One region of the Syntrophomonas sp. UBA5494 genome, then DNA from elsewhere that is predicted to be linked to it. Evidence: riboswitches for the same ligand, from Rfam matches in the RefSeq annotation. Region 1 holds a riboswitch; the other holds the start of a gene.
What was found. Region 1 has a riboswitch for cobalamin ahead of B3W37_RS06200 (homing endonuclease associated repeat-containing protein). Riboswitches for the same ligand answer to the same signal wherever they lie in the genome.

Region 1 (7,085 bases):
CACCGGGCCGATGTGAAAAAGGTGACTGAGGAAGCCCTGGCCTGCCTGTCCGCGCTGCAGAATAAGAATGGCGGATTTGCCAGCTGGGGCACCGTCAATTCCGAGAGCTGCGTCCAGGTTATTACGGCTTTGTGCGAACTGGGGCTGCCCCTTGACGACCCGCGCTTTGTCAAGAACGGCAACACCATGCTGGATAACCTTTTAACCTTCTATCGCCCCGGGGAAGGATTTCTTCATACCGCCAACGGCAGCGGCTCAAATCAGATGGCGACCGAGCAGGGATTTTACGGACTTGTTGCCGCCCAGCGCGCTCGCAACGGGCAAAGCAGTTTGTATCGCATGGGCGACGCCCTGCAGATCGCCGACGCGGTCAGCCAGGGACCGAAGGCAGGAACTGGTCTTGCCGGCAAGCACGCCGATGTCAAACCTATGCCGCTGCTTCATCCGGGTCTGACCTTTGTCGACATCAGCGCCCACGTCAACCAGCCCGCCATCGAGGCCCTGGCAGCGCGAGGCATTATTAATGGCAAAACCGATACGGAGTTCGATCCGGACGCTACCATAACCCGCGCCGAATTCACCGCCATCGTGGTCCGGGGGCTGGGGCTTGCGCCAAAGGAACACCCGGTTTTTACTGATATTGCCTCAGACAGCTGGTACGCGGGCTATGTGGGCGCGGCCTATGACTATGCCATCGTAAGCGGAAAGAGCGCAACCATATTTGATCCCATGGGAGTTATCACCCGTGAAGAAGCGGCCGCTATGATAGACCGGGCCGCCAGGCTGGCCGGTCTGGACACCGCCCTGGATGACGGCGCGGTGCGAGACGTGCTGGCGCAGTTCGGAGATTATGTCAGCGCCTCTGATTGGGCCCGGGCATCGCTGGCCTTTTGCTACAGTTATGACATTCTCTCCCAGAATGATTTTGACATCCTCCCCCAGGTCGCCATAAAACGCTGTGAGATTGCCGAGATGCTTTTCCGTATGCTGGCAGCTGCCAATCTCATCTAAGGAGGTGCTACGGATTGAGCAAGTATAAAGGCAACATCATTGCAGCCCTGGTGATCCTCTGCGTTCTGGCCGGCGCGTTTTGGTGGGGCGGCAGCGCCCCGGGCTTGCGGGGATGGGCGCCGTTCTCCGCGGCAACGCCGGGCAGCAATATGTCCGCTGCGCCGGAAACCATTCCGACGCCGGCATCCTCCCCCGAAGACGCAACCGGAACGATTGTTCCGGAAACTCCGCCCGAACAGGCCCCGGAGCAATCCCCTGATGCGAGCAGGCCCGCCACTGCCCCGGGATCCGACAGCGACCGCCCCCTTAATGCCGATGAAAAGCTGGCCCTGGCGGCCTCTCTTGCCGGAGGCGCCGTATCATCCCCGGGGGTGGAGAAGGGCTCGGCTGCATATTCCACTGCGCAGGGCATGGTCCTTAGCGATAACACCGGCAAGGATAAATATCTTACCGACCCTGTGCCGGAAGGCAAGCCCGTCCCGGTGGAGCCGCAGCAGGCGGTCATCGGAGCCACCGCCTACACCTGCACCCTGTCGGTGCGTTGCGACACCATTCTCAAGAATATTAAATGGCTGGATCCGGAGAAGGTGGAGCTGGTGCCGGACGACGGGGTTATTTTTCCGGCGCAGAAAGTGACCTTTTACGAGGGTGAAAGCGTGTTCAACCTTCTCCAGCGTGAAATGAAACGCAATAAAATCCATATGGAGTTTGAAAACACGCCCATTTACAACAGCGCCTATATCGAAGGCATAAACAACCTCTATGAGTTTGACTGTGGAGAGCTTTCCGGCTGGATGTACAAGGTGAACGGCTGGTTCCCCAATTACGGCTGTTCCCGCTATGCGCTGAAGGATGGCGATGTCATCGAATGGGTGTATACTTGTGATCTTGGCCTTGACGTAGGCGGCTACTATGCCGTGGGGGGCGAATGAGCGGAGGGGCTTTTGCGGGCTATCACCCCACTGTCAATTTTCTGTATTTCACCCTGGTGCTGCTTTTTTCCATGTTTTTTATGCACCCGGTCTGTCTCGTCATATCCCTGGTCAATGCCTTCACCTATTCGGTGACTTTAAACGGACAGCGGGCGGCGGCCTTTAATCTAAAATATATGCTGCCCATGCTGCTGGTGGCGGCTCTGGTCAATCCGGCCTTCAATCATGAGGGCGCCACCATACTCACCTATTTGAACAGCGGCAATCCCTTGACACTGGAATCCATCGCCTACGGCCTTGCGGCGGCAGTCATGATCGTTACGGTGATCTGCTGGTTTTCCTGTTACAATACGGTCATGACTTCCGATAAATTTGTTTATCTTTTTGGGAGAATCATCCCCGCCATGTCATTGATTTTGTCTATGACACTGCGTTTTGTGCCGCGCTTTAAGACACAGCTCAAGGTGGTCTCCAATGCTCAGAAATGCGTAGGAAGGGATGTATCAAACGGAAGCCTTTTGCAGCGGGCCGGGCATGGCATCAAAATTCTGTCCATTATGGTCACATGGGCGCTGGAAAATGCCATTGAAACGGCGGACAGCATGAAAAGCCGGGGCTATGGCCTGCCGGGGCGCACCGCCTTTTCCATCTACCGTTTGGACAAACGGGACAAAAAAGCGCTCTATGTGATAGGCGGCGCCGGACTGTACATACTGACCGCCTCCTTTATGGGCGGCCTGTACTGGCGCTATTTTCCCTCCATGAAAGGGGGGCTGTTGGGCGTCTATCCGGTCAGTGTTTTTCTCTGTTATCTGCTGCTGTGCAGCGTACCGATCGTCATTGAGATTCAGGAGGAGCGCAAATGGAAGTCTATACAGTCAAAAATCTGACCTTTTCCTATCCCCAACAGGACAAAAAGGCGCTCTGCGGCCTTTCTTTTTCCGTAGAAGAGGGTCAGTTCATCACCTTTTGCGGTCCTTCCGGCTGCGGGAAAACCACTTTGCTCCGGCAGTTAAAGCCTTCACTTTCACCCCATGGGGAGAAAGACGGCGAGATTTTGTTCGAGGGAATGCCTCTATCCGCCCTTGACCTGCGCACCCAGAGCGCCAAGATCGGATTTGTATTGCAAAACCCCGATAATCAAATCGTCACCGACAAGGTCTGGCATGAGTTGGCCTTCGGACTTGAAAGCCTGGGCTTCGACACCCCCTCCATTCGCCTGCGGGTGGCGGAAATGGCCTCTTTTTTCGGCATTCAAAACTGGTTTTATCAAAATGTCACCGATCTTTCCGGCGGGCAAAAGCAGCTTCTGAATCTGGCCTCCATCATGGCCATGCAGCCCTCGGTACTCATTCTCGACGAGCCCACCAGCCAGCTGGATCCCATCGCGGCAGCAGATTTTCTGGCCACCGTCGGCAAGATAAACCGGGAACTGGGCATCACCGTACTCATGACTGAGCACCGCCTGGAGGAAGTATTTCCTTTGTCCGACCGCGTCCTGGTCATGGACGAGGGGCGGATCATCTGCGACGGCGCCCCGCGGGAAGTGGGCGAAGAGTTGAAAAATCGACGCCACGGCATGTTTCTGGCCATGCCGGTCCCCATGCGGATCTACGCCGGCGTGGAAAACGACCTGCTCTGCCCCGTTACGGTGCGGGAAGGCCGGGCCTGGCTGGAGAATTTGTCCGCAAGACAACCGCTGGCTGCGCTTGCGTATGAAGATCCGCCGGCTGGTGATCAAGCAGGCATCCCCGCCGTGGAGCTGGACGAAGTGTGGTTCCGCTATGAAAAAGACGCCCCCGATGTGATCAAAGGTTTGTCACTAAGGGTGTTCCCGGGTGAGTTCTACGCCATCGTGGGCGGCAACGGCACCGGCAAGACCACCATGCTTTCGCTGATTGCCAATCTGAACAAACCCTATCGGGGCAGTGTCCTCATAGGCGGGCGGGAATTTTCCCAAATCGGAGCTCAGCTGTTTGACAGGCTGCTGGGGGTCCTGCCCCAGAATCCCCAGGCCCTGTTTGTGAAAAAAACCGTGCGGGAAGATCTTCTGGAGATGCTGGCGGGAAAAAAGCTGGCTAAGTGGGAAAAAGAGGAGCGGATCAGCGCAATATCCAGGCTGTGCCGTTTGGACGGGTTTATGCAACGGCATCCCTACGATCTTTCCGGGGGTGAGCAGCAGCGGGCGGCTCTGGCCAAAGTGCTGCTTTTGGAGCCGAAAATTCTGCTACTGGATGAACCCACCAAGGGGATGGACAGTGAGTTCAAGCAAGTCTTCGCCGCCATCCTCCATGATCTTCTGGTTCATGGCGTCACCATCATCATGGTAAGCCATGATGTGGAGTTTTGCGCCGCACACGCCCAGACCTGCGCCCTGTTTTTTGACGGCGGGATTGTAAGCGCCGGTGTGCCCCGCCGCTTCTTCTCCGGCAACAGCTTTTACACTACGGCGGCAAACCGCATGGCCCGAAACAGGCTGGAACAGGCGGTGACGGCCAAGGACATCATCACCGCCTGCGGCGGGGATGCCGGGATATTTAACCTTTTGCCGGCGGATTCCGGTGTTCCGCGCAAGCCCGCCATGCGGGAAGAAAAAGACCCCCCGGCCTGGCCGGAAGAAGATGCGGCCCGGAAGCTGCCGGGCGCGCTTCCCTTGTGGCGCAAAATTGCGGCCTTACTTGGAACGACGGTCTTTGTAGCGGCGATAGTTGGAGCTGCGGACTACTGGGGCGGCTTTTCCGTGCTTTTAGCCGGGGGGGCTTTGGCCACAGAGCTTGCGGCCGATACCGGCGTCGTATGGCGCTACGCGCGGTTGATCTTAACCCTGGCGGGAGCGCTTTTCCTTGTGACCTGGGCGCTTTGGGGTCCAAGAATGGTAGCGCCGCTGAAAAACGAGCAAACCGCACCGGAAAAGCGCCGCCTCTCCAAACGTACCCTGTCGGCTATGGTGATGATCCTGATTGCCATTCCGCTGACCATTTACATCGGGATTTATTACCTGGGAGACCGCAAATATTATTTTATCAGCATGCTCATCCTGCTGGAGACCATGCTGCCTTTTGTGCTGGTTTTTGAAAGCCGCCGGCCCCAGGCCAGAGAACTGATCGTCATTGCGGTGCTTTGCGCCCTCGGTGTCGCTGGGCGTGCCGCCTTTTTCATGCTGCCTCAATTCAAGCCGGTGGTGGCCATCGTCATCATCGCCGGAGTAGCCTTTGGCGGCGAGGCCGGGTTTCTGGTGGGCGCGGTCACCGGCTTTGTGTCCAACATGTTTTTCGGGCAGGGGCCGTGGACGCCATGGCAGATGTTCGGCTTCGGCATCATCGGATTTTTGGCAGGGGTTTTGTTTCGCAAAGGGATTTTGCGAAGAAATCGTGTGGCGCTCAGTATTTTTGGCGGATTTGCCACCTTCTTCATCTACGGCGGCATCATGAACCCGGCGTCGGTATTCATGTTTCAGTCCCGCCCCGTGAAGGAAATGTTCTATCTGGCTTATATTCAGGGCATTCCCTTTGATCTGGTGCACGCTGCGGCCACGGTCACATTTCTGTGGCTTATTTCCCGCCCCATGCTGGAAAAACTGGACCGCATCAAGCTGAAATACGGACTGATCGAAGCTTAGATACAAGCTTGGCTTGAAGCGGTTGACAATAAGAAGATGTTGGCATAGCATGTATTTAATAGCGTATTATCATTTATTGCATATTGCCGATTCCGGGCTATGAATGATTTTGCTGGAATAATGAGCCGTAGAGAATCATTGGAAAATTGGAAGAAAAAAATTGGATTCTAGCCAAATGCTGACCGAACAACGGAGGCACTATTTTAGAATAGTGTTTCCGTTTTTTTATTTTAAGGGGGCGCATGATAGCATAAAAAGCCTGTAATTAGATATAGAACGTCTTGTTGTCAAGGTGAATCCGGTACAAAACCGGATTTAAAAGGGAACCGGGTGAAAATCCCGGGCGGTCCGGGCCACTGTAAGTGGGGCAATGCTTTTTAACAGACCACTGGAGCAAATCCAGGAAGCAAAAGGCAATGATGAACCACCAGCCAGGAAACCTGCCTTAACAATACTTCGCGAGCCTTCCATGGAAAGGTGTTATGTGAGTTCGCAAACTGTCGATCAGGGCGGGATTCAATTGTGTTCATCAGCCCCGGCTTCTCTATGGAAGCCAGGGCTTTTTCCAATTATGGATACGGAAGGAGTTCATTTGTGAAATCAGAACGTCAATCAATCAATATTGAGAATCTAAGCCATCTTGAAACCGCAAGACAGAATACAGGGGAAATCGGAACCGAAAGCGATTCATCAGGCCAGTGCAGCATTGTTTATCAAATGAAAAGCGAGGAACAGCTCTATCAGTACCTGCGGGGCATAGCGGATCAGTTGGGACGACCGCCCACCAAGGCGGAGGTGCCCGGGTTCCAATATATCAAAGCGCGTCTGGGGAACTGGCCCAGGATTTTGGAAAAAGCTGGAATAAAGCCGGTGAGTGAAAACCGTCGTTATAAGCTGGAGCGGAGAGCCCAGGCACGCAAAGAGAAGTCCCAGAAAAAGGCGGCGGCCAGAGCCAGGTTCGAAAGCTCGATTCAAGGGCCAATGTAGATGACCGTGCGCATATGAACCCGAGGGAGCGAAGGAGGTGACCAAGTCATTAAGATTACGGATCGCTTATCCAGAGCGGATCAGTCATGGCGATAAGGAGAATTAAGGAGGGGATAAGTAAATGAGCAGATTGATGAGTGGTCGGAGAGGGCGCAAGCGCGGGAAAGGCATTGGCCTGCTGCTCGTTTTGTTGATGATGTTTTCGCTGCTGCCGGGCATAACCTTGGCGGGCGGATCGGGGGCCGTGTATGCCGGTGTGGAGAACACGACCTTTTCTACCAGTGAGGGAGCCGGCTGGCGGGGGAGCTTGATTGACGAGCACCCGGTCAACATAGATGCAGACGCCACAGTAGCCGAGGAGGGCGAGACGAGCAATACCGCTCCGGCCTTGAAGAGCGGCGTTCCCGCCACGGTTGCGGCCGAGGTCGACTTGGGCAATACGTTTACCCTGGATCTTAGCGAGATTTTTGAGGATGCCGATGGCGACCTGCTGGCCTACCAGGTCAGAGTGGAGGATGCGGACCCCGTGGCGGCTG
Region 2 (3,799 bases), on a different contig from region 1:
AAAAATGCAGTGTGTGGGACGGGGCCTGCAGCGACAGCGGGCGGGTGTTCGGCACCTATCTGCACGGCATCTTTGACAACCCGGCGGTTATGCTGGGCGTTATGAACGACATCCGCAAGAAAAAGGGATTTCCCGCTCTGCACAGTGAGGATCTGCCCATGACGCAGAGGCAGCACAAATATGATCAATGGGCCGATCTGGTGCGGGCTAGTTTGGATATGGACAAGGTATACCGGATTATGGGGTGGGGAGAGGCTTGAGATGGAATGGATTATCTTGACAGCAGTCTTATTAGACCTTCTGATCGGAGACCCGCGCGGAGTACCCCATCCGGTGATATGGATAGGCCGGGCCATACGCCGATGTGAAACGGCGGTGCGCAGCTTTGCGGCCAGCCCCGCAGCCTTGAAGCTGGGGGGGGGCTTGATGGTCCTGGCGGTGGTTCTGGGAACCTACCTGATCACCTGGGGAATCATAACCCTGGCCTATCTGGCGCATCCCTATGTGGGTGCGGCCGCAAGCATTCTGCTCATGAGTCAGACCCTGGCCATCAACAGCCTCTATCGACATGCCCGGGAGGTTTTGCGCCCCTTGAAAGAAGGCCGTTTAGAACCGGCCCGCCAAGCCCTGGCTATGATTGTAGGCCGGGATACCGAGCACCTGGACGAAGCCCAGCTGGTCCGCGGAGTGGTGGAAACGGTTTCGGAAAACACTGTCGACGGCATCACCGCGCCGCTGTTCTATGGTTTTTTGGGCGGACCGGCCCTGGCTATGGCATATAAAGCCGTCAATACCCTGGATTCTATGGTAGGCTACAAAAATGAAAAATATCGCTATCTGGGCTGGGCCGGGGCTCGATTGGACGATGTGGCCAATTATATTCCGGCCCGGCTGACCGGCTTGCTGTATCTACCCCTGGCCCCGTTTACCCGGGGCGGTTTTTCCGGGGTGGTTAAAACCATATGGCGCGACGCGCCCCGGCATCCCAGCCCCAACAGCGGCATTCCCGAAGCGGCCGTAGCCGGGGCGCTGGGGATACAGCTGGGAGGCCTCAATTATTACGGCGGCATTGCCTCACCGCGGGCGGTAATGGGTCAGCCCCTTCATCCGATGCAAATAGATCACATCAAGCAAAGCCTTAGCATCATGCTCCTGGTAAGTGCAGAGGCGGTAGTCCTGGGAGTTCTGTTATCCCGCTGGTGGGGTTAGACAGTTCAGAGTAGGAGGCGTTATGGGCAGTCAACATTTATGCAAACCGGTTCATGGCGGCGATGTGTGGAAAGCCGCCCAGAGGTGGGGGATAGCGCTTGACGAGATCCTGGATTTCAGCGCCAACATCAACCCTCTGGGACCGTCGCCGCAAGCCCTGGAGGCAATTGAAAGCAATATCTCACAGCTGACTCACTATCCCGAACCGTGCGGCGATTCCTGTAAACTGGCCCTGGCTCAGCACCTGGGGGTGGATAAGGCCAATTTGGTCCTGGGCAACGGCGGTTCGGAATTAATCTACCTTCTGGGAAGGATGTTTTATAAAGGGCGGCTCTTGTTGTTGGCCCCCTGTTTTTCCGAATACGGAGAAGGCCTGGAAAACCCGCGGGTGGTTAGAATTGCCCTGGATGCCGATAAACAGTTTAGGCTGCCTTTGCCAGAGATCAGGGAGGCCCTGCAGCTCGGTGACCTGATATTTATCGGTAATCCCAATAACCCCACCGGCAATCTTTTTAAACCGCAGGAATTGCTGGAGTTGGCCGCTTATGTGCAGGACGTCCGGGGAGTTATAGTGGTTGATGAGGCCTTTCTGGATTTCGCCGGCCGGGAACTCTCCATAAGCCAGGAGGTGGAGCACAATCCCCACCTTGTAGTGGTGGGATCCTTAACCAAATTTTTTGCTATTCCCGGCCTGCGTCTGGGTTATGCGGCAGCCTGTGCAGAACATATCAAACGCATGGAGTTTTTGCTCCCCACCTGGCGGATCAACACCCTGGCTCTGGCGGCCGGGCGGGCTTCGCTGGCTGATGTGGCTTATATGGAAAAGACCATCGCCTTTGTCAATCAGGAAAGGCAGTTATTCATAGAACGGCTGCAAGAGCTGCCGTTTTTGCAGGTATTCCCCGGGGTAAGCAACTTCCTGCTCATCGACGCGGAAAAAAGCGGCCTTACGGCAGACGAGTGGCAGGAGCGCCTGGGTCCCCGCGGTATTTTAATCCGCAACTGCTCGAATTTCGCAAACCTATCCCCATATTACTTCCGCATCGCCGTAAAAGGCCGCGATCAAAACCTGCGCCTCGTAGAGGCCTTGAAACAGGTCAAGTGAAGTAACTTTATTAAATGCCAGGTTTTTGAAAAAGGTTTTAATTTGCGTACCAAAAAAGATTGAAATATTTGCCCAAAACCGATAAAATAAGACTTAACTAAATAACAGTGAAGAATGACACAGGGAAGATGGTGAAAATCCATCACGGTGCCGCCACTGTAATGGGGAGCCTTTTACTGAATGCCACTGGATGAAGATCTGGGAAGGCGTAAAAGGCGATGAACCTCAGTCAGGAAACCTGCTGCATTCTATTTAGTCTACATTAGCCCACGGTGCATGGGTGTGTACGATGGTCGTGAACCACAACCCTGTATCATACGGTACAGGGTTTTTATATTGAATAAACATAGGGCGCCTTTTCCTGAGGGAAACGGCTGAAAAGACAATCGGTGCCAAACCGAGCCAATGACTGTATTGGGAGAGTGTCTGCCAGATCTGGCGACACGATGATACCTGAGCCAGTAAGCAGCCTGTTCTTGCTGTCACCGCCAAGGTGAGGTTTCAAGATGTGCTGCTATTTTTTATGCCTGTAAGCAGGGAGGGAAATGGGTTGATTATGCTGGTCGCAGGAATTAAAGAAGCCCCCGAGATCATGGCACAGATTATTGAATGCGGTTGTCAGGTGGTTGTTTATCCAACCAATTCTTCCTGCCGTCACCACATTATCGACGCCGGACTGGGATGTCATCTCCTGCCTGATCATAACCTGGATTTGATGCAGTTTGTTAATGACCAAGAGGTGAAAATAGTGATTGACGCCAGCTCCGAGAGCAGCAGCGGCCTTTTCGAAGCCATAAACCAGATCACCCCCGCACCTCGATATATCCGCTATTACCGGGAGGAATTGGAACTGCCTGTTTCGCCGTTATTGTTCACGGTATATTCATTTGCAGATGCGGTGGACAAATTAGTTGAAATCGGCGCCAGAAATGTATTCTTAACTACCGGGAGCTATTGCCTGGACAGCTTCTGCAATGACTCCCGCCTGCAGGGGACCCGGTTTGTAGTCCGCGTACTGCCGGACTGGAAAATAGTAAAGAAATGCCAGGATATTGGAATTCCTATCCATGATATCGTGGCCATGCAAGGCCCCTTTTCCCGCAAAATTAACAAAACATTATTCAAGACTTATAATGCGGATGTCGTGGTGACGCGGGACAGCGGCAAAATGGGCGGCGCAGACACCAAAATCTCGGCCGCCCTGGATCTTAATCTGACTATTGTTGTCATCAAAAGAAAGACCTCGCAACAATATCCTACCGCCTGCGGGATAAAGCAGTTAATGGATTTAATACAGCGATAGGGGGGAATAGACTTAATTGATTTGCCTGATATAGCTGATTAAAAGAGTGAACTGATCGTAACCAGGAAGGAGGTTAACTATCTTGTTATCATTCGGAATGCACATAATGGAAGGATTCTTACCGCTGCCCTGGGCTGTGGCCTGGTTTGTCTTAATGCTGCCTTTTCTTTACCTGAGCATCA

Region 2: it holds a riboswitch for cobalamin, as region 1 does, so the genes downstream of both, B3W37_RS08205 (precorrin-6A/cobalt-precorrin-6A reductase) here and B3W37_RS06200 (homing endonuclease associated repeat-containing protein) in region 1, are expected to answer to the same signal.

The regions. Positions count from the first base shown of each region.
Region 1 covers NZ_DIPG01000052.1:400-7,484, reverse strand. The annotation lists gene B3W37_RS06220 (S-layer homology domain-containing protein) at 1-1,011, shown strand, start outside; gene B3W37_RS06215 (DUF4430 domain-containing protein) at 1,026-1,943, shown strand; gene B3W37_RS06210 (energy-coupling factor transporter transmembrane component T) at 1,940-2,833, shown strand; gene B3W37_RS06205 (ECF transporter S component) at 2,806-5,562, shown strand; cobalamin riboswitch at 5,836-6,024, shown strand; gene B3W37_RS06200 (homing endonuclease associated repeat-containing protein) at 6,157-6,549, shown strand; partial or broken gene B3W37_RS06195 (hypothetical protein) at 6,671-7,085, shown strand, end outside.
Region 2 covers NZ_DIPG01000071.1:16,761-20,559, forward strand. The annotation lists gene B3W37_RS08190 (cobyric acid synthase) at 1-260, shown strand, start outside; gene cbiB (adenosylcobinamide-phosphate synthase CbiB) at 262-1,209, shown strand; gene cobD (threonine-phosphate decarboxylase CobD) at 1,232-2,314, shown strand; cobalamin riboswitch at 2,403-2,574, shown strand; gene B3W37_RS08205 (precorrin-6A/cobalt-precorrin-6A reductase) at 2,871-3,617, shown strand; gene B3W37_RS08210 (energy-coupling factor ABC transporter permease) at 3,700-3,799, shown strand, end outside.